Regions from separate parts of the Cribrihabitans neustonicus genome, predicted to be linked through region 2. Evidence: riboswitches for the same ligand, from Rfam matches in the RefSeq annotation. Region 2 holds a riboswitch; each other region holds the start of a gene.
What was found. Region 2 has a riboswitch for cobalamin ahead of ACOHWE_RS14105 (ABC transporter substrate-binding protein). Riboswitches for the same ligand answer to the same signal wherever they lie in the genome.
Positions count from the first base shown of each region.

Region 1 (6,906 bases), on a different contig from region 2:
CGGAGGGTATCCCGGTGAGCGTCACCCCCGGTGTGCCGTCGTTTGCGGCGGCGGCTGCCGCGCTGGGGACCGAGCTGACCCTGCCCGGCCTTGGCCAGTCGGTGGTGCTGACGCGGACGCCGGGGCGGGCCTCTTCGATGCCTGCGGGCGAGACGCTGGAGAACTTCGCGAAGACCGGCGCGACGCTGGCGATCCACCTGTCGATCGGCAACTTGGATCACGTGGTCGAAAGCCTGACGCCGCATTATGGCGGGACGTGCCCGGTGGCCGTGGTCTACCGGGCGAGCTGGCCGGATCAGCAGATCATCCGGGCGACTTTGGAGACCTTGAAGGACGCGCTGGACGAGAAGATCTCCCGCACCGCGCTGATCCTCGTGGGCCCGGTGCTGAACGGCGAGGGGTTTGACGAGAGCTGCCTTTATGCGGCGGATTATGACCGCCGCTACCGGCCGCAAAGCGCGGACAGCCCGTGGTCGAGCTGGAGCCATGGGGATGATTGAAACAGTGTCACATGCCGCTGGCGTGAATTCAGACCTCTGCAACGCCAGCACAAAAACGCTAAGGGCCGCGCCGGACCGCGGGGCGGCGCAAACGCGCCGCCCCGAGGGGGCGGGCCGGCGCGGCCCGGCCTGCGGCCGGGCGGGACTAAAGGAGACCGCGCAATGACCCCTCCCGGACTGATGATCTCGGCCCCCTCCTCCGGCACCGGCAAGACCACCGTGATGCTGGGCCTCCTGCGGGCGCTGGCCGAGGACGGGCTCACCGTGCAGCCGTTCAAGAGCGGGCCAGACTACATCGACCCGGCCTTCCATCTGGCGGCGGCGGGGCGGGCGTCCTTCAACCTCGACACCTGGGCAATGGACGGCGCGCTGCTCGACGCGGTGGCGGGCCAGGCGGCGGGGGCGGAGATCTGCATCGGCGAGGGCTCGATGGGGCTCTACGACGGCGTGGCGACGCGCGGCCAATCCGGGTTCGGGTCTTCGGCGGAGACCGCAAAGCGCATGGGCTGGCCGGTGGTGCTGGTGGTCGATGTGGGCGGGCAGGCGCAGTCGGCGGCGGCCACGGCGCTGGGGTTCCGGGCCTATGATCCGGAACTGCCCTTTGCAGGTGTGATCCTGAACCGGGTCGCCAGCCCCCGGCATGAGCGGCTGACGCGGCTTGGCATGGAGAAGGCGGGCATCAGGGTGCTGGGCTCCCTCCCCCGCCGCGGCGACCTCACCCTGCCGGAGCGGCATCTGGGCCTCATTCAGGCGGTGGAGCATCCCGATCTGGAAGCGGCCATCGCGGGTTATGCGGCGTTCCTGCGGGAGCATGTGGACCTGGAGGCCATCAAGTCGGCCGCCCTGGCGGGCGCGGCGCCCGGCCCAGCCACGCTCCCCGAACCGCCCGCGCAGCGGATTGCGCTGGCGCGCGATGCGGCGTTTTCCTTCACCTATCCGCACCTGCTGGAAGGCTGGCGCGCGGCCGGGGCGGAGATCCTGCCGTTCTCACCGCTGGCGGACGAGGCCCCGGCCCCGGACGCCGATCTGGTCTGGCTGCCCGGCGGCTATCCTGAGCTGCATGGGCCAGCGCTGGCCGCGGCAGACACCTTCCGCGCGGGCCTGCGCAAGCACGCTGAGACACGGCCGGTGCATGGCGAATGCGGCGGCTACATGGCGCTTGGCGAGGCGCTGATCGACAAGCAGGGCAACCGGCACCGGATGGCCGGGCTGCTGGGACTGGTGACGTCTTACGAAAAGCGCAAGTTCCACCTTGGCTACCGCCGCGCCGTTCTGGAGGCGGGGATGCCGGGCTTTGCCGCGGGCTGCGCCCTGCGCGGGCATGAATTCCACTATTCCACCATCCTGGACGAGCCCGACGCGCCCTTGGCCCGGGTGATGGACGCCGACGGAAACCCGGTGCCCGAGACCGGATCGGTCAAGGGGCATGTCACCGGCACTTTCTTCCACCTGATCACCGGAGAGCGCGCATGAGCGGTTTCGTGAGTTTCGTCTCCTCCGGCCCCGGCGACCCTGAACTGCTGACCATCAAGGCGGTGAAGCGGCTAGAGGCGGCGGATGCGGTGCTGTTCGACGACCTGTCGTCGGGGCCGATCCTGTCCCACGCCCGCGCTGACGCCGATCTGGTCGGCGTCGGCAAGCGCGCAGGCCGCCCCTCGCCCAAGCAGGACCACGTAAGCCAGCTCTTGGTGGAATACGCCTCTTCCGGCGCGCATGTGGTGCGGCTGAAGTCCGGAGACTCGGGTGTCTTCGGGCGGCTGGAAGAGGAAATCACCGCGCTGCGCGCAGCCGGCATCGGTTTTGAGATCGTGCCCGGCGTCACCGCGGCCTCGGCGGCGGCGGCAGCAGCGAACATCCCGCTCACCCGGCGGATGACGGCGCGGCGGCTGCAGTTCATCACCGGCCATGACGTGACCGGCGGGCTGCCGGAGAACCTGAACCTCGCAGCCCTCGCGGATCCCGAGGCGACCACCGTGGTCTACATGGGCAAGCGCACCTTTGCGGCGCTGGCGGAAAAGCTGATGCAGGCGGGGCTGCCGCCGGAAACCCATGCGCTGGTGGCGCTGGGGGTCTCGACGCCTGCGCAGTCGCTCTATTGCCACACGGTGGGCGAGCTGCCGCAGGTCCTGCGCAAGATGGAGACCAGCGCGCCGGTGCTGATCCTCTACGGGCCCTTGGCGGACAGCGAGCTGCCCGCCGCACCAGACCACGCATCACCGAACGCATGAGCCGCCCCGCCATCACCCTCTGCCGCACCTGCCGCGATGCCGCTCCGGAGCTGCTGCCGCAGCTGGCGGCTGCCTTGCAGGAGGCAGGGCTGGCGGCGGATCTGGCTGAGGCCGATTGCATGTCCGGCTGCCGCCGCCCGCAGACGCTGGCGGTGCGGCAAAGCGGCAAGACCGCCTATCTGTTCGGAGGAATCAGCGCCGCCGACCTGCCGGACCTGATGACCTTCCTGAGGTTGTATGCCGGGAGCCTCGATGGCGATTTCGCCGATGCCCGCCCGCTGGGAGCCCTGCGGTTCAAGGCGCTGGCCCGCATCCCGGCGCACGGATGCTGAGCCGCCGTCTGCCGCGGGCGGGAAAGATTCCGGCCCGGAATTTTGGCCGGAGAATCTCCATTTTCCGGGGCCCTGCCGCGAAGCATGCGCAACAGGACGGTTTCAGCCTTGACCAGAGCGGTGCGCGGCGGGCAAAACAAACTGATACGGTGTCCAGTGGTGCCAAGCGCCAGGACTGAAACGGGAATGAGGAACGGCGGACCAAATCGCGGCGCCGCAGCCTCAACCGCCCCCGCGACTGTGAGCGGCGAGCGGCCGTCCAATGCCACTGGCGCAAGCCGGGAAGGTGGACGGCAGCAGCGACCCGCGAGTCAGGAGACCGGCCGTAGCGCAACGGAACACTTGTGCCGTCGGGTGTGACGGCAAGGAGGACAAGACATGACGACGAAAACGCTTAAGGCATCCGCCGCCGGCACCAGCCTGATCCCGGCCCTGTTTGCCGTGGTTCTGGGCCTGGGCATCATCACGCTGACCGGCCACGTGCAGGCCTCCGCCCTGCATGACGCCGCGCATGACGTGCGCCACGCCACCGGCTTCCCCTGCCACTAAGGCCATGTTCAGCCGTATTCTGACCAGCGGCCTTTTCGCTGGTGCTGCAGCAGGGTTGATTACCGCCCTGCTGCAGCTCGTTTTCGTGCAGCCGGTGCTGCTGCATGCCGAACTCTATGAATCCGGTGAGCTGGTGCATTTCGGGGGCGCGGCCATCTCGGCGCATCCCGAGCTGCCGGGCGCTGACCTGATGCGCGACGGGCTCAGCATCATCTTCACCATGCTGACTTACACCGGCTATGCGCTGGTGATGGTGGCGCTGATGTCGCTGGCCGAGCGCCAGGGCCATGCCGTCACCGCCCGCAGCGGCCTTCTGTGGGGTCTGGCGGGCTTCATCACCTTCCACTTTGCGCCCGGCCTGTCGCTGGCGCCCGAGGTGCCGGGGGTGGCGGCTGCGGACGTGGGACTGCGCCAGGTCTGGTGGACGCTGACCGTCGCCGCGGCCGGTGTTGCCATGTGGCTCATTGCCTTTGGCGGCGGGCTTACCGCCTATCTGATCGCTGCCGTGCTGCTGCTGGCCCCCCATGTGGCAGGCGCGCCGGAGCCGGAAAGCTTCTCCGGTCCGGTGCCGACCGAGATCGGCGCGCTGTTTGCCGCCCGCGCCTTCGGCGTCGGCATGGCGGCCTGGGTGCTCTTGGGCACATTCGCCGGCCATTTCTGGCAGGCGGAAGGCAAGCGCGAAGCGGCCGCGGCCTGATCCGCAGCACTTTCCGCCCCCGCTGGCCGCAGACCGGCGGGGGCGTTCTATTGATGAGGATGAGAAAATGTCCCGCTCTCTTGCTCTTTTTGCCATCGGGCTGGTCTTTGGCGGCGGCGCGGGCTTCGTGACTGCGGCCGGCAATGGCGTCACCTTCGACGGCCACGACCATGGCGGCCCGGCGCATCACGGCGGCGGCCAGGCGGAGATCGCCGGCCATGCCCATGGCACCGCCACCGACCTGCCCGCGGGCGGCGATGCGCCCCGGGTGGCGCTCGAAGTGATGAAGGACCCGATGTCCGGCTGGAACCTGCAGGCCACGACGGAGAACTTCCGCTTTGCACCGCAGAATGCCTCTGCCGCGGATGCAGCCGGAGAGGGCCATGCGCATGTCTATGTGAACGGCGAGAAGGTCGCCCGGCTGTACGGCGAGTGGCTGCATATCCCCTCCCTGCCCGCGGGCAGCGCCGAGGTGACGGTTTCGCTCAACAGCAACAGCCACAGCCCGCTGACGGTGAAGGGCGAGCCGGTCACGGCCAGCGTCACCGTGCAGTCAGATGGCGAAGGTTTGTGAGTGAAGCGCAGGCTTGCAGACGGCAGGCTTGCGGACAACAGCGCGCGGCGCCGTCTTTGGTAAGCCGCGCATCGAAGATGAAGGCCCTGGCATGATTGACCTCACCCTGATCGGCATCGGCACCGGCAACCCCCAGCACATGACGCTGCAAGCGGTTGCGGCGCTGAATGCGCAGGACGTGATCCTGATCCCCACCAAGGGCGCGGGCAAGGATGACCTCGCCGGGCTGCGCAAGGAGATCTGCGCGCAGGCGATCACGGGGGGCGGCCCGCGGATCGTGGAATTCGCCCTGCCCCGGCGCGATGAGGCAACCCGCGATTACCGCCAGCGGGTGGATGACTGGCATGACGCCATCGCGGATATCTGGTGGCGGGCGCTCATCGAAGCCCTGCCCGGCGGCGGCAAAGCGGGGTTCCTGGTCTGGGGCGACCCGGCGCTTTATGACAGCACCATGCGGATCGCCGAACGGCTCCGGGCGCGGGCGGATCTGCGGCTTGCGGTGATCCCCGGCATCACCTCGATCCAGGCGCTGACGGCGGCACATGCGGTGCCGCTGAACGAGATTGGCGCGCCCTTCACCATCACCACCGGGCGGCGGCTGCGCGAGGAAGGCTGGCCGGACAGCGCCGATACGCTGGTGGTGATGCTGGACGGTGAATGCTCCTTCCGCGCGGTTGCGCCCGAGGGCGTGGAGATCTGGTGGAGCGCCTATGCCGGGATGGCAAACGAGATCTCCATTGCCGGGCGTCTGGCCGAAGTCGCGGAGCAGATCGTCCAGACCCGCGCAAGGGCCCGCGCCGAGCATGGCTGGATCATGGATATCTACCTGCTGCGGCGCAGCGGAGGCTAGCGGCTCAACCCCTCCTGCAGAGGGCCTGAAACCGGGCCTGCGCGGCCGGGCTGGCAAAGGCCTTGAGGCGCTTGCCGAGCCGGGCGCGCGTGGCCCGCTGCTCCTGGTGCAGCAGTGCAACCAAAGCGCCAGCGGCCAGGGCCGCCTTGACCCCGGCCGGGTTGGGATCACCGCCGGGGGCGGCAAATCCGCGGGCGGCGAATTCCAAAAGCACGGTCTCCTGCTGGGCACAGTCGTTGAAGCGGCCGAGACGGTTCTGCAGGCGCCGCAAGGGCTTCAACGCCTGGGCCAGCGCCTCTTCCGGAAACAGCGGCGCAAACAGCTCCAGCTGGTAGCGCAGCTTCTTGCAGCCGATGCGCAGCGCGTGGATGTCTTCATCGGGGCTTCGATCGGTGATCTGCCTGGCCTGGCCGCAGAGCTTGGCGTGGCGTTTCCGGATCAGCTTCCGGGCCAGCGGGCCGATGGGCTGCGCCGCGCCGGGATCCTGAAGCCGGGCGGTGGCAGAGGCACAGGCGGCTTCCGCGGTCAGCCCGGCCATGTGCCAGTGGTAGGACGCGCCGCAGAGGTGGCGCGCCACGGTTTGCTGGCAGGCGGCGCGCTCTGCGCTGATCGCGGCAAAGAGAGCCGCGAGTGCAGGGTGCAGCGCTGCGGGCAGGCGCGCGCGGATGCGGTCCTGTTCCAGAAGGAAGACATCGAGGTCGCGCAGACGGCCTGTCCTGCTCATCAGTGCCGATAGATCGCGTCGCAGGCGGACGGCGGCACCGGCGCCCAGAACACCCTTCATCCCGGAGAGCAGCGCCCGGCTGCGGCGCAGGGCGATGCGGTAATCGTGCAGGAACTCGGTGTCGAGATCGGAGATGATGCCCAGCTCATTCTGCCGCGCGGCTGCCAGGTGCGCAGCGAAGATCTGGCCCGCCGCCTGGCGGGCGGGCAGATCCGGCATGAGCCGCAGCATCGGCTTGGCATGGCCGTGCGGCTGCTCTGGAGCCAGCAGCGCATAAAGCGCGGCAGGTTCTCCAGGCGCTGCGCCCAGCGCTTCGAGATGGCGCTCCAGCGCGCGCAGGGTTTTGCCGCCCGAAAGCTTGCTGCAAATGAGGCTGGCAGTGCCGAGCGGTGTTTCGAGCCCAAAGACCATAAGCTCCCCGCGCGGCTTGTCCCTGCGGGCAGGGCGGAACC
Region 1 covers NZ_JBMERQ010000004.1:120,972-127,877, forward strand. Annotated here, with positions in the region: gene cobM (precorrin-4 C(11)-methyltransferase) at 1-500, shown strand, start outside; gene ACOHWE_RS11965 (cobyrinic acid a,c-diamide synthase CobB) at 663-1,973, shown strand; gene cobA (uroporphyrinogen-III C-methyltransferase) at 1,970-2,728, shown strand; gene ACOHWE_RS11975 (DUF1636 family protein) at 2,725-3,060, shown strand; cobalamin riboswitch at 3,191-3,402, shown strand; gene ACOHWE_RS11980 (CbtB domain-containing protein) at 3,439-3,609, shown strand; gene ACOHWE_RS11985 (CbtA family protein) at 3,614-4,306, shown strand; gene ACOHWE_RS11990 (hypothetical protein) at 4,374-4,880, shown strand; gene cobF (precorrin-6A synthase (deacetylating)) at 4,972-5,730, shown strand; gene ACOHWE_RS12000 (CHAD domain-containing protein) at 5,735-6,906, opposite strand, start outside.
Region 1: another riboswitch for cobalamin. It lies ahead of ACOHWE_RS11980 (CbtB domain-containing protein); the one in region 2 lies ahead of ACOHWE_RS14105 (ABC transporter substrate-binding protein).

Region 2 (6,906 bases):
GATATCGCCGCTCTTGGTGAACACCGGCGCCGCCATAAAGGCGGCAACCCCCGATGCGCTGTGCGGGTAGGCAGCGAAATCTGCCGCCACAACACTTCCCGCCTCGGCTTCAAGCGCGGCTGCGAACACCTGGCCCAGACCAGTCTCCGCGCCCTCCCCTTCAGCGAAGGTGGCGAAGAAGTCCCCCTGTTTGCGGACCGAATAGACCACCTGACCCTTGGTGTTCAACAGGTAGAGATCCTTGTAGCCGTTGAGCCGAAGGCTTTGCAAGAAAGTGGGATGGTAGGTGGCGTGCGACTGGCTGTAGTAGGAGCCGTCGCCCGCGTCCGCAAGCTCCTCGCGCAATTCTGCGGGATGCGGGTTCTCCGCGACGTAGGTGCGCTGGAGATAGGCGATGGGGTCGTCTTCCTCGACCATGCCGATCACCCGGTCAAAATTGCTGATCGCGCGGAACACCGCGGGCTGAGCCGCAAGACTGGAGACATCAGAGCGCGCCGCAGCCAGCGAGTAAGAGAGTGCCTGGGCGCCGGACTTGGCCTCGATCATCTGGGCGGCGTAGGCGTTTTCGCGGATCGCGCGTTCCGCCATCGAGTACACCAGCAGGGCGACTGTGACCAGAAAGGCTGCCGTCAGCGCCACCATGATCAGCGGCAGTTTCAGTTTTAGCGGCAAGCTCAATCTGCGGGACATCGGCGTCGTACTCCTCTCCAAGCGGCAGGCCACCGGCGGGCCTGGGCATTTGGATGAGGCTAAACAGCAAATCCCTGCAAAAAGGTTGATCCGTGAAAGTCCCGCAAATGAAAGAGGCCGGCTCCGGCCCTTCCGCGATGGCGGAAAGCGGGTCGGCCGCGGCAGGTTCTCGTGCGGGTGCCGCTGGGAAAGCAGCGGTCTGACAAGAGCTTGCTGCAAACCGCACGCGGGATAGTCGGAATGGCGGGCACGCGCGGATGCTGCTTCCAGCGGCCACGAAACGGCTCCCGCGCCAGAACCCCGCAAAACAATGTGAAAAGTAGCAGTATTTCTTGCTACTCTGGGTCAAGCCCGGGACTCAGGCCGGCCTGCGAGGTCAATGCGGCCACGGCCAAAGCGTATCGGCAACGCGACGGAAAACATGTTACGGGTGCGTACTCAAAATCATGTTCTTGCATAAATTGTCACCGGTAATACTCTCGCTCCAGGCACTTCGGCCTCCGCCGACGCATCCGCGCCCGCAGGCCCCATAAACAAGGAAATACGGCAGACCAGGCAGAGACGCAGGCAGGACTATAAAAAGGGAGACTGCGATGAATTTGCGACCAGATCCGACCTTCCACGCCAACCCCAAACTGGCGATGGAAGCCCCGGCCGAAACCCTGGCCTTTACCCTGCTGCTGAGCCCCGACGGCTCTCAGCCCGACGGGCTCGCGGTGATCGGTGCCGATCCGAACTCGGAGAATTACGGCAAGATCCTGCACAGTCTGTTCATGCCGAACAAGGGGGATGAGTTTCACCACTTTGGCTGGAACGCCTGCTCCTCGGCCCTGTCGCCGCTGACCGGCCACGCATTTCTGGAACGGCGCTACCTGATCATCCCCGGCATCCGCTCCAGCCGCATCTATGTGATCGACGTGAAAGAGCCGCTGGAGGCCAAGATTCACAAGATCATCGAGCCCGAGGAGGTTTTTGCCAAGACCGGCTACTCACGCCCGCATACCATCCACTGCGGCCCGGAGGGCATCTATGTCTCCACTCTGGGCGGCGGCGGCGAGGATGGCACCGACGGCCCGCCGGGCATCTTCATCATGGATTGCGAAACCTTCGACATCCTCGGCCGCTACGAGATGGACCGCGGCGTGCAGGACAAGCAGTATGACTTCTGGTGGAACCTGCCGCGCGACTACATGGTGAGCTCGGAATGGGGACTGCCGCCGCAGTTTGAGAACGGCATCGTCCCGGAAGACCTCCTGAGCAACAAGTACGGCCACAGCCTGCACTTCTGGAACCTGCGCGAGCGCAAGAACATCCAGACCATCGACCTCGGCGAGAACCACCAGATGGCGCTGGAGATCCGCCCGGCGCATGATCCGGCCAAGCAGCACGGCTTCTGCGGCGTGGTGGTGGACACCACCAACCTGCAGGGCGCGATCTTCACCTGGTGGCGCAACGACGACGGCACCTTCGAGGCCAAGAAGACCATCACCATCGACCCGCAGCCGGCCGATCCGGACGACCTTCCGGAGCTTTTGAAAGGCTTCAGCGCGGTGCCGCCGCTGGTCACCGACATCGACCTCAGCATGGACGACCGGTTCCTCTACGTGGCGTGCTGGGGCACCGGCGAAATGCACCAGTACGATGTCTCCGACCCGATGAACCCCAAGCTGGCGGGCAAGGTGGAGCTCGGCGGGATCGTCAAGCAGACCGCGCATCCCAACGGCAAGCCCTTCGGCTATGGCCCGCAGATGGTGGAGATCAGCCGCGATGGCAAACGCGTCTACTGGACCAATTCGCTCTACTCGACCTGGGACGACCAGTTCTACCCGGGCGAGCGCGGCGCCGCGATGGTGATGGCCAATGCCGGCGCCGATGGCGGTCTCACGCTGGACGAGCGCTTCTGGGTCGACTTCCCCGAGGGCTACCGCGCCCATCAGATCCGGCTTGAGGGTGGAGACTGCTCTACCGACAGTTTCTGCTACCCTTCGGTCTAAGGAATGGAGACGGCCTGGGATACAGCGGGCCTGTTGTGGTTCGCGGTTTTTGCCTCGGGGCTGTACCACGGGGTGAACCCGGGCATGGGCTGGCCGCTTGCGGTTTCGGCGGCGCTGTTCGAGCAGCGCCGCCAGGCACTCTGGCCCGCGCTAGGGGCGCTTGGCACTGGGCATTTCCTGGCCATGCTGGCGATCCTGATGCCGTTTTCGATGCTAACCCTTCTGGTGCAGTACGAGCGTGAGCTGCGGCTCGGCGCGGCTCTGCTGGTCACCGGCATGGGGCTTTATCTGCTGGCCACCCGCCGCCACCCGCGGTTCCTGTCGCGGATTCCGCCCGCGCGCCAGGCGCTGTGGTCCTTCCTGGTGGCGCTGGCCCATGGCGCGGCGCTGATGCTGGTGCCGGTGTATCTCGGGCTCTGCGCCGCGGACGAACTGGAGGGCGGCCATGCGGCCGCGAGCTTCCTGATGACCAATACAGTGCTGGCGGCGGCGGTGGCAGTGCTGCACACGGCGGCGATGGTGCTTTCGGGCGGCGCAATGGCCTTTGCGGTGCACCGCTGGCTGGGCCTGCGGTTCCTGAACCGCGGCTGGTTCGATCTTGAGCTGCTTTGGGCCGGCTCGCTGCTGGCGGCAGGACTGCTGACTTTCTGGGCGGCGCTGGGACCGGCGGGATAGGGCCGCCCTCTCCACGGCTGGAAGGTTCCCGCCGATAGCCAGGCGGGAGGCCGGGCGGCACAAACCCGCGTGAACGCGCAGCCTCTCTCAGCGGGAAAAGGACCAGCCTGCTGGCAGGGCGGCCAACCGCCGCCGCAAGCCGGACGATCCGGCAGTTAAACGCCCGAAATCCCTCAACAATGCCTTGACCCTGGCGGCACCCGCGGCGGCTGCCTAGCTATGCCCCACGGAACGCGGAATACCCGCGGACCGCAGCAGTCGAAACAATGGAAAGAATGGAGTGTCTTACATGAAACCCTTCGCACTGACCGCCGCTGCAGTTGCCACCCTCGCCGCCGCCCCTCTTGCGGCCAAGGATGCCATGCTGGAGGCGGACGCCGACGGCAACGGCACCTATTCGCTGGAAGAGCTGCAGGCCGCCTATCCCGAGCTGACCGCCGAGACCTTTGCCACCATCGACGCCGATGCCGATGGCGAAGCCGATCAGGCGGAAGTGAACGCGGCGGCAAAAGCGGGCCTGCTCGCAGAGGCCGGCTGATCGCCGCAGGCAGGGCGGCTCCCCCACCCGCGGGGCCGCCTCGCCGCTTTCCAGTCCCGGATTGCGGCGCTTGCGCCGCAGCGCCTTGCAGTTCCCCTGCTGCGGGCGGACCCGGCACCGCTCTCCCCGCGGTGCCGGGCATTCTGTTTTCCGGCAGCGGGTCCTGCGCCGCTCCGCTCCCGCTTCATTTCCGGCAACAATTTTCTTGACCCGTTCTGCGCGCGCGGCTACGGCCTTCGTGCCGGTTCCCGCAAGGGAATAATAGGGAATCCGCCGCAGGCCCGCGCCTGCGAACCGGAACTGCCCCCGCAACTGTAGGCGCCGAGCCTCGCCCCATCCGCCACTGGGCCTCTGCCCGGGAAGGCCGGGCGAGGCTGTGACGCGCCAGTCAGGAGACCTGCCGGCCAAACACACGCAATCCGGACGGGGTGTCCGGGGGAGGAACGCGCATGACCACAGCCAAAACCGGCCCAGGCCGGACTCCAGCGCCGGGCTGCATTTTCCAGCCGGCGCACCCGATCCCTCAATTTTCAGATCGGAGCACCATATGAATGCCCTCACCCACAACTTAGCGGCCGCAGCCGCACTCCTTGGCCTTGCCGTTTCTGCCGCCGCAGCAGACACCGGTGCGGCACCCTACCCGCTGACCCTGGACAACTGCGGCCGGACCCTCACCTTCGAGGCGGCACCCGCCAGCAGCGTCACAGTGGGCCAGGCCGCGACCGAAATGCTCTATGCCCTGGGGCTGGCGAAGCAGGTCAAGGGCACCTCAGTGTGGTTCACCGCTTTGCCCGAGGCCTATGCGGAGATGGATGCAGGCGTCGAGCGGCTCTCGGACAATGACCCGAGCTTCGAGGCTGTGGTGCAAAAGCGCCCGGAGCTGGTCGCCGCGCAGTACGAATGGCACGTCGGCCCCGAGGGCGTCGTCGCCACCCGCGAGCAGTTCCACGAACTGGGCATCCAGACCTACATCCTGCCTTCGGACTGTGTGGGCAAGGACAATACCCAAGGCTCCGATGGCACCCGGATCAAGGCCTTCACCACCGAAGTGATCCACCAGGGTGTGCGCGAACTGGCTGCGATCTTCGGCGTGCAGGCGCGGGGCGACGAGCTGGTCGAAGCCCTGAAGCGGCGCGAAGCGGCGGCGGCACAGCTGGCGCAGGGGCTTGTATCTGAGGACGTCTCGGCGGTGTTCTGGTTCTCCAGCGCGGAGATGGCGGCCGACCCCTATGTTGCGGGCCGCAAGGGCGCGCCCGGCTACATGATGGAAACTCTCGGCATCCGCAACGTGGTGCAGTCGGACGAGGAATGGCCGCTCGTGGGCTGGGAGACCATCGCCCGCGCCAATCCCACCGTCATCGTGCTGGCCGAGATGAGCCGCCGCCGCTTCCCGGCCGATGACATCGAGGCCAAGCTGGCGTTCCTGCGCAGCGATCCGGTGGCGCGCGAGATGGAGGCGGTGAAGCGTAACCGGATCGTGGTGATGGACGCCCATGCGATGGACGCCACCCTGCGCAGCGTTGAGGGCCTGGAATCCCTGGCCGGGGCGCTGGACGGCTTCGGTCTTGCCAAGTGAGCCCGCAGGCTGAACCGCTGAGCGGGCAAGCGGAGTGACCGGATGAGCGCCGGCGCCCTGGCATGGGCCGTCCGTGCCCGTGCGCCGCGCTGGGTGCTGGCAGCAGTGCTGCTGGCGGCGGCGGTGCTAATGGGCGCGAGCATTGGCGAGACACCGATCCCGCCCGCGACGGTGCTGCAGGTGCTGGCCAACCGGATGTTCGGGGCGGGCTACGTGCTCGACCCGATCGACGCGGGCATCGTCTGGAACTACCGGCTGAGCCGCGCGGTGCTGGCGGCCTGCTGCGGTGCCAGCCTTGCGGTGTCGGGTGTGGTGCTGCAGGCGCTTCTGCGCAATGCGCTGGCCGATCCCTATATCATGGGGATTTCGGCCGGCGCCTCCACCGGGGCGGTAGCGGTTACGATTGCAGGAGTCGGTGCCGGTGCGGTGTCGCTCTCGGCCGGGGCCCTCGCCGGAGCGCTTACCGCCTTTGCGCTGGTGGCACTGCTGGCGCGCGCGGCCGGAGCTCAGGCCAGCGCGGCCCGGGGCGGCGCGGCGCAAATCGTGCTGGCGGGCGTGGCGGGCTCGCAGCTCTTCCATGCGCTCACCAGCCTCATTATCACCAAATCGGCCAATGCCGATCAGGCCCGCGGCATCCTGTTCTGGCTCCTGGGCAACCTGGGCGGCGCGCGCTGGGAAGACACGCTCCTGGCGCTGCCGGTGGCGCTGGCGGGCACATTGCTGATCGCGGCCCATGCGCGGGCGCTGGATGCCTTCACCTTCGGCGCCGGTTCCGCCGCTGCGCTTGGCATTGCGGTGCGCCGGGTGCAGGCGCTGCTGATCGCCGTCGCCGCCTTGCTGACCGCGGTGATGGTGAGCATAGCGGGCTCCATCGGCTTTGTCGGCCTGGTGATCCCGCATGCAGCGCGGCTGCTGGTGGGGGTGCGCCATGCCCGTCTGATACCGGCGGCGGCGCTGTCCGGAGCTGTGTTCCTGGTCGCGGCCGACATCCTGTCGCGGACCCTGATCCCGGGCCAGGTGCTGCCAATCGGGGTAGTGACCGCCTTGGCGGGCGCGCCTGCCTTTGCGCTGATCCTGGTCCGGGGGCCGCGGCAGCGATGAGGCTGGAAGCACAATCCCTCGGCTGGTCCGCGCGGCGCGCACGAATCGTCGGGGACGTGAGCCTGACGGTCGAGCCGGGGACAGTGCTGGGCCTGGTCGGGCCGAATGGTTCGGGCAAGTCCACCTTGCTGCGGCTCTTGGCGGGGTTGTTGAAACCCGCGGCGGGCCGGGTTCTGCTGGACGGCGCCCCGCTCACCGCCCTGCCGCGCCGCGAGATTGCCCGCCGCGTCGCGCTGGTGGAGCAGCAGGCGGAGACCGCCGAGCGCATCACCGTGCGCGACGCGGTGGAGCTGGGCCGCACGCCGTGGCTGTCGCTCACCCGCCCCTGGGGC
Region 2 covers NZ_JBMERQ010000006.1:115,232-122,137, reverse strand. Annotated here, with positions in the region: gene ACOHWE_RS14125 (methyl-accepting chemotaxis protein) at 1-690, opposite strand, end outside; gene ACOHWE_RS14120 (selenium-binding protein SBP56-related protein) at 1,284-2,684, shown strand; gene ACOHWE_RS14115 (hypothetical protein) at 2,688-3,359, shown strand; gene ACOHWE_RS14110 (EF-hand domain-containing protein) at 3,649-3,897, shown strand; cobalamin riboswitch at 4,123-4,316, shown strand; gene ACOHWE_RS14105 (ABC transporter substrate-binding protein) at 4,445-5,473, shown strand; gene ACOHWE_RS14100 (FecCD family ABC transporter permease) at 5,516-6,574, shown strand; gene ACOHWE_RS14095 (ABC transporter ATP-binding protein) at 6,571-6,906, shown strand, end outside.

Region 3 (6,906 bases), on a different contig from region 2:
CGGGAATATTGCAGGTCCGGGTCTTTCTTGCCCGGCGATTTGAAGCTGACGACGCCTGCGAAGATGCGGCCGTCCACTTCGGGCAGGACGACGTGCATGGCGAGGTCGGCGGGCGACAAACCGCGGCCGGCCCCGGCCCAATCCTTCTTGCGGGCGGTGGAGAGGGCGACCTGGAACACCGGGCAGCCGGTGGCGGAGAGCGGCGAGGCGCTGCCGTCGCTGCCTTGGGCGGAGAACGCCGTGGCGTTGATGATAGCAGCCGGGTTCAGCCCGGGCAGCTTGTCGCGCAGCCAATCGGCAGCGGTGGGGGCCTTGAGGCTGGCGGCAAAGGCGCCGAATGCCGCATAGCCGCGGGCGCGCAGTTCCGCGATCAGCGCATCCACCGGCGCGGTGTCGGCAGCAGTGAGGTAGGAGCGGTAGAAGCTCACCAGCACCAGCGGCTTGTCCTGCGGCGGCAGGTCGGCCAGCACGCCTTTGGCCGGGTCGTAGAAGCCGTGTTCGGGCATGGTCTTGAGGCCAAGGACAGGGCCTGCGTAGAGGCCTGCCGCGAGGGAGAGCTGGGCCAGGGCAGCCTGGGCGGCAACGGCTCCGCCAGCGTCGCACAGGGCCTGCAGGCGGCGCAGGGTGGAGACGGGCAGGGTGGAGAGCTCATCCAGCCGCGCATCCTCGCGCCCGTCGGCGGGCAGGACCGCCAGCGCAATGCCCTTGCGGCGGGCAAGGTCCTGGAGGGTTGCCAGCCCGTAAGACCAGTAGCTTTCGCCGCCGATCAGGCGGACGAGGACACCCTTGGCGCCCTGCAGCGTCTGTTCCGCGTAAACATCGACCGAGAGCGGGTGCTTCAGCGCCACCAGATTGGCGAGCCGCAGCGAGGGCAGCTTGCCGTCTGCCCGGTGCCAGCCAGCCGCAAAGGCGCCGAGATCGCTGTCGGAAAACGATAGCACCACGAGGTCGCCAGGCGTCTGCCCGAGGTCCTGCGGGGTGTCGGTTTCGTCAAGGCCGTGGCTTTCGCGGAAGACGACGTGCATGGGTCAGTTCCACTGCCTTGAGGGTCGTTTGGAAGCCGGGAGGGCTGCGCCCGGCCTCGGGTGGGTGCGAAGCGCCCTCCCGTTTTGCCGGAGGCAAACCTCCGGTTTGACGGGGAGGCCGGGCGCGGCCCGGCCTATCGGCCGGGCCAGGCATGTCAGTATGCGCTGCGCCCGCATCAGGTTTACGCCCCCAGTTCGGCGCGGATCGCCTGCTCGTCGATGTCGTGATGCTCGGCGATCACCACCAGCTGGGTCTTGCGCGGCTGCGCCCCCCATGGCTGGTCGTACTGCGCGCGCAGGCGTTCGCCCACAGCCTGAACCAGCATCCGCATCGGCTTCCCCTCCACCGCGACATAGCCTTTGACGCGCAGGATGTTACGTTCGCGGGCCAGCTTCACGATGGCATCCTGCAGCGCCTGCGGGTCGGAGACTTCGCCCATTTCGACCACGATGCTCTCGAAATCGTCATGCTCGTGGTCGTGGTGGCCGTCGTGGTGGCTGGGGCGGGCCTCCAGATCGTCTTCGGCGGCGGCGCCCAGGCCCAGGATGATGCGCGGGTCGATGACGCCTTCGCTCATCGGCAGGATCGGCAGCTTGCGCGGCGCCTCGGCCTCGATCACGGCGCGGGCTTTCTCCACCCCCTCATCGCCGGCCAGGTCGGCTTTGGACAGAAGCACGATGTCGGCACAGGAGATCTGGTCTTCGAACACCTCGGACAGCGGGGTTTCGTGGTCGATGCTGTCATCGGCCTCGCGCTGGGCCTGCACGGCGTCGAGATCAGGGGCGAACTGGCCCTTGGCGACGGCCTCGGCATCGGCGAGCGCAATCACCCCGTCGACGGTGATGCGCGAGCGGATCGCGGGCCAGTCGAAGGCCTTCAGCAGCGGCTTCGGCAGCGCCAGGCCCGAGGTCTCGATCACGATGTGGTCGGGCTGCTCGGGCAGGGCCATCAGCTGCTCGATGGTAGGGATGAAATCATCCGCCACGGTGCAGCAGATGCAGCCGTTGGCGAGCTCCATGATGTTCTCCGCCGGGCAGTTTTCATCGGCGCAGGACTTCAGGATGTCGCCGTCCACTCCGGCGGTGCCGAACTCGTTCACCACCACGGCCAGGCGCTTGCCCTGCGGGTTCTGCATCAGGTGGCGGATCAGCGTGGTTTTGCCCGCGCCAAGGAAGCCGGTGATGATGGTGACAGGGATCTTGTTGAGATCGCTCATGATTACTCCTCGGAAGGGAAGCCGGCCGGCGGGATGCGGGCGACAGATTGTTTGCGGAAAGCGGCGGGGCGCTCGCGCCAGGGCACGAGACCGTCAGCAGTAGCGGCATAGGCGGCGGCACCTTCGAGGATCTCGCCCACGTGCTGGTCCGGGTCCATGTCGCCGTAGATGTAGCTCCAGCGTTCCTCGCCGCCGGTGAGCGCCACCGAGCAGCCGCGCGAACAGGCCGACAGGCACTTCACGCCGCGCACGGTCACGCCCTCGGGGATGCCTGCTTCCTTGAGGGCTGCAAGCAGGATGCTGCCGGGGCGCGGCGCCTCGGGATCTGTGCCCTCGCGGCGGCAGGTCAGGCAAACGGTCAGGGTCACCGGGTCTTGCGGGCTGGCGGGGTCTGCCGCCTGATCATCAGCCATCTCGTGCGTCTCCTGTCGCGGCAGGCAGGCGGGGACGGCCAGAAAGGGGCGCACGGGTGCAGGCCCCTCAACCGGTCGCGGCACACCCCGTCCGCCCGTTGAATTCACGTCGCTGGCAGGTCTCCCGGCTTACGGATCCCAGAGCCGGTTGGCCCTGACGGTCATCCTGCCTTCCCGGCGCGCAGATGCGCGGCCAGTGGCATGGCAACCTCTCCGGTCACGGTCGCGGGGGCGGCTGTTCTTGAGCCCTCCCCCAAATTCATGGGGGCCGGGCCTTCACATTCCCTCTTCGCCTGCGGTTGCAGGAACCAGCAAAACCCCCTTGCGCTATCGCGGGCTTCTTTGTCAAGACATGGGTAAACCAGCAGGAGGCCCCCCGTGAGTGAAAAGTCTGAAACCGGCATTTCGGAGCAAGAAGCCGCCCGCCACGCGTCGAAGATGGCGAAGAAGAAGGCTGCGCGCGACCGGATGATGAAAACAAAGGAGGGCGAGAAGGGGCTGATCATCGTCAACACCGGCCCGGGCAAGGGCAAATCGTCCTCCGGTTTCGGCATGATCATGCGCTGTATCGCCCACAAGATGCCTTGTGCCGTGGTGCAGTTCATCAAGGGCGCCTGGGCCACCGGGGAGCGGACGCTGATCGAGGAGAACTTCGGCGATCTCTGCCAGTTCTACGCGATGGGCGAGGGCTTTACCTGGGAGACCCAGGACAAGGCCCGCGACATCGCTGCCGCGCAGAAGGGATGGGAGAAGGCCAAGGAGATGATTCTGGATGAGCGCAACGCAATGGTGCTCTTGGATGAAATCAACATCGCGCTGCGCTATGAATACCTCGATTTGCAGGAGGTGCTGGAGTTCCTGGTGGAGCACAAGCCGCCGATGACCCATGTGGTGCTGACGGGCCGCAACGCCAAAGAGGAGCTGATTGAGGTCGCCGACCTGGTGACCGAGATGGGCCAGGTGAAGCACCCGTTCCGCGCAGGCATCAAAGCGCAGAAGGGCGTCGAGTTCTGAGGATTTCGCGGCCGTTTTCTCCGGAGGCTCCGGCAGGCGGCATAAGCTCGGACGCGGCGCCAGGCCTTGAAACGTTCCGGCTTGGGGTATCTCGGCTTGCGTTGAAATCACCGGCTTGAGGTTTTGCGCTTTGCTTCGCAAATCGCGGGGGGCGGGGGCGGCGCCTGCGGCGCCGCCCCCGCCCGGCCCAACGCTTTCCGGGGCGCCGCGAGGCGCATCGCGGAAGGGGCGGGAGTGCTTCCGGTTCGTTCGGCACCTAAGGTCAGAAATGCTGCCCCGTTGTTTCGCGTGCGAAACATCGGGGCAGGCGGGCTGATACTTTTTGTAGGCGCTGCAGTGCCTGCGGGCGCGGATATCTGGGGCGGGGCAACGCGGGCAGGTGATATACCGGTCTGCCGGGCGCCAGCGGGCGGCAGGCGGTCCGGCACGGACCCGGCTTTGCCGAAACGGTGGAAGAGGAATAAAAGGGTGGAAGAGGAATAGAAGCCGCGCATCGCAGGCGCGCGCGGGGGCGGTCCATCGGGTTCTGGCTGCCAGTTTATCCCAGCCAAATCCGCACGCCCTTTCGAGGAACCGCTTTGCCGCAGCCAAACCGCCGCCGCGTGCGAGCGCGCCGGCGATGCGCGGCGGCCTCCGGCCTTGTTCCGCGCGTACCGGTGCTCAATGCCTGGCCTGCCCTTGATGGGGGCAACTGGGCGGGGAGAAACCGCGCGCCCGGCTGAAGGCCGGGGAGCGTGCGTCCGTGATACGCAGCCGGTGTTTCGCACCGGACCGAAGCCGCGCGCACCCTGCGCCTCAAGCCGCCAGCTGCGCGGCCTTGCCCTCGACATAGGCATCCACCGCCGAGCGCTGGGTCTCGTCCAGGCGCAGGCCGAGCTTGGTGCGGCGCCACAGGTAGTCGTCGCCGCTCCGCACCCATTCCCTCTGCACCGCCCAGTCCAGCTCGCGCGCGGTGATGGTGGCGCCGAAGTCCTGGCCCAGGTCCGCGGCCTCCCTGGCGTCGCCCAGCACCTGCCAGGCCTCGGTGCCGTAGGCGCGGATCATCCGGCCGGCCCAGTAGGGGGTGAGGAAGGGGTAGTCGGCCGCGAGCTTCTGCGTCAGCGTCTCGACCTCCGTCACCGCGAAATCGCCGCCCGGCAAGGCCACGCCCGTGGTCCAATTGCCCGGGATCTGCGGGAAGACCTCGCCGATCTTGGCAAGCGCGGCCTCGGCCAGTTTGCGGTAGGTGGTGATCTTGCCGCCGAAGACGTTCAGCAGCGGTGCTTGCGCCTTGTCCAGCGTCAGCACGTATTCGCGCGTCGCCGCAGTGGCGGAGCTGGCGCCGTCGTCATAGAGCGGGCGGACGCCGGAGTAAGTCCAGACGATATCTTCGCGCCGGACCGGCTGCTTGAAGTAGCCGGACGCGAAGTCAGCCAGGTACTGCTGCTCCTCGGGCGTGCATTCCGGGGCCGTGTCCGGGTCCGGGTGGTCGGCGTCGGTGGTGCCGATCAGGGTGAAATCGGTCTCGTAGGGAATCGCAAAGATGATCCGCCCGTCCGTTCCCTGGAAGAAATAGCAGCGGCCGTGGTCGAAGAGCTTGGGCACCACGATATGGCTGCCGCGCACCAGGCGGACGTTCTCGCGGCTGTTCTGGCCGAGCTTCTGGCGCAAGACATCGGCCACCCAGGGGCCGCCTGCGTTGACCAGCATCCTGGCGCGGCGCTCGAAGGTCTCGCCGGTGGCGCGGTTCTTCAGATGGATCACCCAGTGATCGGATTTGCGCTCGGCGCTTGTAACTTCGGTGCGGGTCAGGATCTCGGCGCCGCGGGCTTCGGCGTCGCGGGCGTTCAGCACTACGAGGCGGGCATCCTCGATCCAGCAGTCGGAGTATTCGAACGCGGTCTGGAACTTGTCCTGCAAGGGCGCACCCGCGGGGTCGGTGCGCAGATCCAGCTTGGCGGTGCCGGGCAGGATGCCGCGCTTGCCGAGACTGTCGTAGAGAAACAGGCCGACGCGGATCAGCCAGGACGGGCGGCGCCCCTTCATCCAAGGCATGAAGGTGGTGAGCAGCTTAGACGTCGGCGTATCGCTATCAAAGCGCATGTCCTTGTGGAAGGGCAGAACGAAGCGCATCGGCCAGGAAATGTGGGGCATCGCCTTGAGGAGGACCTCGCGCTCGATCAGGGCCTCGCGGACCAGGCGGAACTCGAAATATTCCAGGTAGCGCAACCCGCCGTGGAACAGCTTGGTGGAGGCCGAGGATGTGGCAGAGGCGAGATCGTTCATTTCCGCGAGGCTCACCGACAGACCGCGGCCGGCGGCGTCGCGGGCGATGCCGCAGCCGTTGATGCCGCCGCCGATAATGAAGAGATCCGTGAGCTGGGTGTCGTCAGGCATTTTCGCTGCTTTCGTTTTGGCTGGCGGTTTCGGGGGCGGTGGTTTCGGGCGAAGCGGTGACGATTCGGGTGCCTGCGGCGCGCGCCGCGGCGGCAAACTCCTGCGGCACCGGGCGGTCGGTGATCATCACGTCGAGATCGCAGACGTCGCAGATGCGCACCGGGGCGGAGCGGGTGAACTTGCTGCCGTCGCAGACCAGCACTTTCTGCCGCGCGTTCTTCAGGATCGCGCGGGCGACGGAAACTTCGCGGGCGTCATGGTCCAGCACCGCGCCGTCGGCATCCAGGGCAGAGGCACCGATGACGGCGAAGTCGACCTTGTAGCGGGAGATGAACTCCACCGCGTCCTCGCCCACCACGGCGCCGTCGCTTTGCCGCACAGTGCCGCCTGCGAGAATCAGCTCCTGCGGCTGGCCGCCCAGCATCATGTTGATGATGTTGATATTGTTGGAGATTACCGTGAGGCCCCGGTGGCCCGAAAGCGCGCGGGCGACCTGCTCGGTCGAGGTGCCGATGTTGAGGGTGAGCGAGCAGTTGTCGGGGATCAGCTCTGCCGCGGCCAAAGCCATTGCCTGTTTCGCTGCGGCGTTCAGCTTGCGGCGGTCGGCGTAGCCCTGGCTTGCGGCGGAGGAGAGCCGCACGGCGCCGCCGTGCACGCGGGAAAGCACGCCGCGGGCGGACAGGTCGCGCAGGTCGGCGCGCACCGTCTGGAGCGAGACGCCGAAGCGGCGGGCGAGCTCCTCCACCTCGACCCGGTCGTGCCGGTCGAGGAGCGAGACGATTTCGTTTTGGCGGCGTGTGGCGTCCATTTACTTTCCTTTCGCCGCCGATCACTAGCGTATCGCGTTCGATATGTCACGGG
Region 3 covers NZ_JBMERQ010000004.1:105,988-112,893, reverse strand. Annotated here, with positions in the region: gene cobN (cobaltochelatase subunit CobN) at 1-1,025, opposite strand, end outside; gene cobW (cobalamin biosynthesis protein CobW) at 1,208-2,242, opposite strand; gene ACOHWE_RS11910 (DUF1636 family protein) at 2,245-2,655, opposite strand; cobalamin riboswitch at 2,753-2,983, opposite strand; gene cobO (cob(I)yrinic acid a,c-diamide adenosyltransferase) at 3,034-3,669, shown strand; gene glpD (glycerol-3-phosphate dehydrogenase) at 4,465-6,045, opposite strand; gene ACOHWE_RS11895 (DeoR/GlpR family DNA-binding transcription regulator) at 6,038-6,853, opposite strand.
Region 3: another riboswitch for cobalamin. It lies ahead of ACOHWE_RS11910 (DUF1636 family protein); the one in region 2 lies ahead of ACOHWE_RS14105 (ABC transporter substrate-binding protein).

Region 4 (6,906 bases), on a different contig from region 2:
TTGTTTGCCGCGGGCGGGCGCGCCGAACGGCGGACAGAGAAAAGGCGGCCCGCGGCCGCCTCATCCGTTGCACCTGCCGTGAGCGGGCTTCAGAACGGCAGCTTGATGTCCTTTGGCAGGCCCATGCTTTCGGTCAGTTTGGTCATCTCTTCCTGTGCTTTTTCCGCCGCCTTGGCCTGGGCGTCCTTGATCGCGGCGAGGATCAGGTCCTCGACCACTTCCTTGTCGTCGCCGTTGAAGATCGACGGGTCGATGTCCAGCGCCTTCAATTCGCCCTTGGCCGAGGCGGTGGCCTTCACCAGCCCGGTGCCCGCTTCGCCGGTGACCAGAACGTTGTGCAGCTCTTCCTGCATTTCCGCCATCTTGGTCTGCAGCTCCTGCGCCGATTTCATCATCTTGGCCATGTCGCCAAGACCGCCGAGGCCTTTGAACATCTGTCTTCTCCTAGGATTCCGGTTTGCAGCGTAGATACGGGCGCCACCGGCCTCAGACAAGGGGCGAGACCGGGGCAGGGTGGGTTTTCCGCAGGCTCAGGCCCGGCGCTCAAAGGCGCTCAGCCGTCCTCGAACGGGTCCCACTCGTCTTCGACTTCGGGCAGCGCTTCGGCGGCGGCGCCGGCGGCGATCTCCTCGGCGGTGCGGATCTGCTTAATCCTGGCGTTGGGAAAGGTCTCCAGCACCGCCTGCACCAGCGGATGCGCGGTGGCTTTCTGGCGCAGGGCGTTTTCCTCGGCGTCGCGCACCTCGGCGATGGTCGGCGCGTCGCCATCGGGGGCGATGGTCACCACCCAGCGGCTGCCGGTCCAGTTCTGCAGCGCGGTGCCCAGACGCGCGGCGAGGTCGCGCGGCGCCTGCGCAGCGGGGGTGAACTCGATCCGGCCGGGCTGGTAGGCGACCAGCCGCACTCCGGTTTCCACCTCCACCAGCAGCTTCACGTCGCGGTTCGTGCGGATCAGTTCGACCACATGCTCGAACGAGGGGTAGCGCGCCAGGGCCGGGCTGGTGCGGGGCGCTAGCGCCGCCGCCTGTCCCGCACCGCCTGCGGAGGCCGTGGTCTGGCCCGATCCGGCCCCATAAGGTGCGCCCTGCGGCGGGGCCGAGGCGTAAGCCGAGGCACCGCCTCCCCCGCCCGCCGCAGGCCCGCCCATGCTCTGAATGGGGCTGCCGCCAGTGCCGCCGGGCCCGCCATTCGGGGGCGGCGCAGGCGTGTCCTGCAGCTTGCGGATCAATTCCTCGGGGGAGGGCAGGTCGGCCACATGGGTAAGCCGGATCACCGCCATCTCGGCGGCCATCATGGCATTTGGCGCCGCCGCCACCTCCTCCAGCGCCTTCAGCAGCATCTGCCACATCCGGGTCAGCACGCGCATCGGCAGGTTCTGGGCCATCGCCTGGCCGCGTGCGCGCTCGTCGGGACTGACGGTGGGGTCCTCGGCGGCTTCCGGCGTGATCTTCACCACCGAAACCCAATGGGTGATCTCGGCCAGGTCGCGCAGCACTGCAAGCGGGTCGGCGCCCTCGGCATACTGGCCGGAAAGCTCGGTGAGCGCTCCCGCCGCATCGCCCTTCAGGATCATGTCCATCAGGTCGAGCACCCGGCCGCGGTCAGCGAGCCCCAGCATGGCGCGCACCTGGTCCGCCGTGGTCTCTCCGGCACCGTGCGAAATCGCCTGATCGAGCAGCGAGGTCGCATCGCGGGCAGAGCCTTCGGCGGCGCGGGTGATCAGCGCCAGTGCGTCATCGGCGATCTCCGCGCCCTCGGCAGTGGCAATCCGGCGCAGCAGAGAGATCATCACCTCCGGCTCGATCCGGCGCAGGTCGAAGCGCTGGCAGCGCGACAGCACGGTGACCGGCACCTTGCGGATCTCGGTGGTGGCGAAGATGAACTTCACATGCGCGGGGGGTTCTTCAAGCGTCTTCAAGAGCGCGTTGAACGCGGAGGTGCTGAGCATGTGCACCTCGTCGATGATGTAGATCTTGTAGCGCGCCGAGGCCGCGCGGTACTGCACCGAATCGATGATCTCGCGGATGTCGTTCACGCCCGTGCGCGAGGCCGCGTCCATCTCCATCACGTCGACATGGCGGCCCTCCATGATCGCCACGCAGTGCTCGCACTTGCCGCAAGGTTCGGTGGTGGGGCCGCCCTGGCCGTCCGCGCCGATGCAGTTCATGCCCTTGGCGATGATCCGCGCCGTGGTGGTCTTCCCGGTGCCGCGGATGCCGGTCATGATGAAGGCCTGGGCGATGCGGTCGGCGGCAAAGGCGTTCTTCAGCGTGCGCACCATTGCGTCCTGGCCGACCAGGTCGGCAAAGGTCTCGGGCCGGTACTTGCGGGCCAGGACCTGATAGGGGGATTGGCCGGGGCCGCCGGGGCCGCCGGGGCCGCCGGGGCTGCCGGGGACGGTGCTGGGGGTGTCGCTCATGATGTCTCGTGCCGGATTCGGAAGAGGCGGCGGGGCCGCGTTGCGGGCAACGTAAGGAAGCGCGGCGGCTTCGTCCACCGCGGAAGGGGGCGCCCACGGGCGGCGCGGGCCGGGCCTGCGCCAAAAGGCTTGGGCGGGCAGCGCTTTCGCGGCTAGGCTGATTGCGGCGGCCCCTCGTTTGCGGGGGGGCGGGCAGCAGCGGGGGTGCGTCATGGCCAGGGAGATTCCCGGCAGGTCTGAGCCGGGGCAGCAGGAGACGGAACGCCGGGCAGCGGAACCGCAGCCCGCGGCCGAGGCTGCCGCCGGGCTCGCGATCCACGCGCTGCACGTCGCGCAGGGCACGCTCGCGCTGTGCCCGCTGCCCGGCGCCAGCGGCGACTACCACGGCGACCTGGCCGATATCGGTGCCTGGCAGCCCGGGCTGGTGATCTCGCTCACCACCGAGGCCGAGCACGCCAGCGTCGGCGCCAAGCTGCTTGGCGCCGATATCCAGAGCCTCGCCTGCCGCTGGGTGCATCTGCCGGTGCCCGACTTCCAGGCGCCGCCGCCCGCAATTGCAGTGAAATGGCCTGCCGCCAGCGCCTCTGCGCGCCACGCGCTGCGGGGCGGCGGCCGGGTGCTGGTGCATTGCCGCGGCGGCTGCGGCCGCTCAGGCATGGCGGTCCTGCGGCTGATGGTGGAGTGCGGCGAGCCGCCCGCAAAGGCTCTTGCCCGCCTGCGCGCGGTGCGCCCTTGCGCGGTGGAGACGCAGGACCAGATGGATTGGGCCTGCGCGCCGTATTGGGCCGGAGAGCAGGACCCCGGCTAGAACGGAGCCGGGCCGCGGGCCTTATGCCCAGGCATTCCGCTCAGAATGCCATCATCCGCTCGGCGTCCCGTGCCTCTGCCGTCTTGGGCAGCGCCTCGATCAGCGCGCAGGGGCGGGCGCTGCCGCCCTGCGCCGCGCTGAAGCCGCGGCCATCCTGCCGGAACATCGCATTGGCGTAGCGGCCGAGCTCTGCGGGATCCGCGTCCTCCCCCGCGCCGCAGAACACCCGGATGCTCTCATGGCTGGCTTCGAACCGCGCCAGGCAGCCCTTGGCGCAGCCCTCCAGTTCGCTGCCGCCAGATATGGAAAAGTCCGCCTGCGTCAGCGGCTTGGCCCTTGTCATCGCCTCGGCCAGCTTGGCCGCCATCTGCTCCGCTGCCGGACAGGGCCTGCCCAGGTGCCGGCATGTTGTTGCGGCGTAGAAATGTGTTTTGTCCGTCCAGATCATCAGCGCCCTCCGCGCTTGGCGGGGCGGCTTCCGGAACCGGTTCCAAATGTTCTGCGCCCGTGTGCGGCGCCGCCATCCGGACCCGCCCCGGACACCCCGCCGGTTTCGAGTTTCACGTGTGACGGCAGGTCTCCTGACTTGCGGGTCAAGGCGCCCCCGATCCTTCCCGGCGCGGCTGGGCCGCGGGCCAGTGGTGATCTTCGGGGTTGCTCGCCGCTTACAGTTGCGGGGGCAGTCGCGGCATTGGCCAGGCTGCAAAGCCGGGCCGCACCGTGTTCCCTTTTCATCCCGCGGCAGCAGATTCTGTGCCGAAGGAAACCGTCACCCCAAGCGGTAGCGGTTCGGCGGCGGCCGCGTCAATCCGTTATCTGCACCTGCGAGGGCATCAATGCTGTTTGCGGCAGCGCCAGCTGCGCAGGCAGGGCGCGGATCACGTCTGATGACCGGCGCACCCGCGCGAGCTGCCAGCCGCCCTGCAGCAGGATGTAGAAATTCTCTGCCACCGCGCGCGCATCCGCCTCCGCGATCCCGAGGCGGCGGGCGTGGGCGGCGGTCTCGGCGATCCAGCTCTCGAACAGTTCCGCTGCGTGCTGGTGCAGCTCCGCGTTCTCAGGTCCTGCGAACAGCGTGGCCGAGACCGGGCAGCCCGCCCATTTGCCGGAGGTATCGAACAGCTTGGCCAGTTTGTGGCACACCGTCACCGCGCCCTCGTGGAAGCTGGCAGCTGGTCCGAAGGACTCCGCGATCACCCGCATGATCTGGTCCGAGGCCCAGGTGGCAGCTGCCACCGCCAGGTCGGATTTGCCGTTCGGGAAATGGTGGTAGAGCGAACCCTTGGGCGCCTCCGCTGCGGCCAGCACCTCGGAAAGACCCACGCCGCTGAACCCCTTGTCGCGGAACAGGACTGCGGCGGCGAGAATCAGCCGCTCGCGCGTCGGGCGCTGGGGGGCACCGCCTGCCGGATCCTTGGCAGAATGGACGGGTTCGGGGGCATTTGCGGGGAAGGGTGTCGTTGCGTCACGCATGGTGCAAGCTTGACAGGTCTAGACCGAATGGTCCAGTGGTGGAAATAGACCAGTTGGTCTAGGGAGGGATTTGCCATGCTGGACGGGACATCAGCCAAGAGCGCCGCCATCCGGGAAGAGCCCGTGCGGTTTGCCTCGGGCAATGCGGAACTGGCGGGGCGGCTGTTCCGCCCCGAAGGGTCTGCGCGGGCCGCGGTGGTGCTCAACGGCGCCACCGGCGTGCCGCAGAGTTTCTACCGGCATTTCGCGCGCTGGCTGGCGGCGGAACAGCAGCTGGCCTGCCTCACCTATGACTACCGGGATTTTGCCGGCTCGGCGCAGGGCCACCCGCGCCGGTCCAAGGCGACAATGGCCGAATGGGCGCTGGCGGATCAGCCCGCCGCCCGGGCCGAGATGCGGCGGCACTATGCGGGCGTGCCGCTGTGGGTGATCGGTCATTCTCTGGGGGCGATGCTGATGCCCCTGCAGGAGGACCTCGAGGACGTCGCCCGCATGATCGTGGTTGCGGGCGGCTTGGTGCATCACCACGATCATCCCTGGCCCTACCGCGCGCTGGCGCTGGCCTTCTGGTTCGGGCATGTGCCCGTGGCGGTGCGGCTGGCCGGGTTCCTCCCCGGGCGCGCGGTGGGGTTCGGGGCCGACCTGCCGGCCGGGGTCTACTGGCAGTGGCGGCGCTGGTGCACCACGCCGGGAAGCTACCTGCCGGAAACCGGGGACAGCCTGCCGCGCCCCAGGTGGGAGCGTTCGGGCGTGCCAGTGGACGTGATTGCGCTGAGCGATGATGACGTGATCCCGCCGGTCAGCGCCTGGCGCCTTGGCGAGGTGTTCGGCGGAGTACCGCAGCGCCGCCGGGTGCTGAAGCCCTCCGATTACAAGCTGAGGGCCGTCGGCCACCTTGGCGCCTTTGCCCGCCGCAACGCGGTGCTTTGGCCGGAGCTGGTTGCGCCGCTCTGATTGTCCGGCTTGTCCGGCGGCTGAAGCGGCGCCACCGCACCCGCAAGCCTCCTCTGCGGCGGCTCGGAGGACGCGAATTAAGCGGTGCGTTTCAGACGCTCTTCGGTCAGCGCGGCATAGTCCCTGAGGCGCTGCTTGAACCGGCTTTTCAGCTTGCTCCGCGCGAGTTTCAGCGATTGCAGCATCAGCCGGCCGGGCAGGGTGCTGGCGGACAGTTCCAAATCCACCGCCATCCGGGTGCTGCGCGGCGACAGGGCGGCGAGTGCAACCCGCATGATGCCATCGACACCGCTGCCACTGCCCTGCAGCTCCAGACCGGTCACCGGCGAATAGTCCTTCAGCACCAGGCGGATGTCGCGCGGCTTGCCGCGGAACTCGAAGCGCAGATCCCACGCCAGCCCCTCACCGGGAGCGGCGATGTCGCCGGTGCGGTGAACCTCGAGGCCGCGGCGGACCGCAGCCCGTTCCAGGTGCTCGAAATCGGCGAGTGCCTCGAAGACCCTCGCGATCGGCGCATCAATATCTGCTTTGCTGTGGAATTTCATGGTTGCCCGCCCGAAATCTGACTGAAATCTGCCTGCGTTCTGCCGCTTGGTCCGACTATGCGCGCTAGTCCAGCGTATCCGCAAGCCAGTTCTTGATCAGGAAATGCGCAATTGCACCTTCCCGGGCGGGCTTCATATCCGGGTGGAATCCCGCATGCACCTGCATCATCTCCTGCCGCGAAACCCAGCGCGCATCCTCGATTTCATTGCGGTCGAGGGTGATAGCCTGTCCCAGCGCCTCGCCCGCGCAGCCGAACATCAGCGACATCGGGAAAGGCCAGGGCTGGCTCGACAGGTAGCGCACCGCGCCGACCTCCACGCCGCATTCCTCGTATGTCTCCCGCCGTACCGCGGCCTCCAGGGTCTCGCCCGGCTCGACAAAGCCCGCCAGAAGCGAATAGACGCCTTCGGGCCAGCCGGGCGACCGCCCGACCAACACGTCATCGCCATGGGTGATGAGCATGATCACCACCGGATCGGTGCGCGGGAAATGCGGGGTTTCGCAGACCGGGCAGAGCCGCTGCCAGCCTGCCTGCGCCACCTGGCTGGGCGCGCCGCAAGCGGCGCAGAAGCGGTGGCTGCGGTGCCAGGACAGAAGCGCCTTGGCGGCGGCCGCGATCTCAGCGTCGAGCGCAGGCAGCAGCGCCATCACCTGGCGCAGGTCGGCAAAAACCTGGCCCTGCGGCAGTTCCGGGTGCTGCGGGCCG
Region 4 covers NZ_JBMERQ010000007.1:46,555-53,460, reverse strand. Annotated here, with positions in the region: gene ACOHWE_RS14745 (YbaB/EbfC family nucleoid-associated protein) at 90-434, opposite strand; gene ACOHWE_RS14740 (DNA polymerase III subunit gamma/tau) at 554-2,419, opposite strand; gene ACOHWE_RS14735 (protein-tyrosine phosphatase family protein) at 2,631-3,227, shown strand; gene ACOHWE_RS14730 (hypothetical protein) at 3,268-3,675, opposite strand; cobalamin riboswitch at 3,782-4,013, opposite strand; gene ACOHWE_RS14725 (TetR/AcrR family transcriptional regulator) at 4,032-4,700, opposite strand; gene ACOHWE_RS14720 (alpha/beta hydrolase family protein) at 4,776-5,654, shown strand; gene ACOHWE_RS14715 (SRPBCC family protein) at 5,732-6,199, opposite strand; gene nudC (NAD(+) diphosphatase) at 6,264-6,906, opposite strand, start outside.
Region 4: another riboswitch for cobalamin. It lies ahead of ACOHWE_RS14730 (hypothetical protein); the one in region 2 lies ahead of ACOHWE_RS14105 (ABC transporter substrate-binding protein).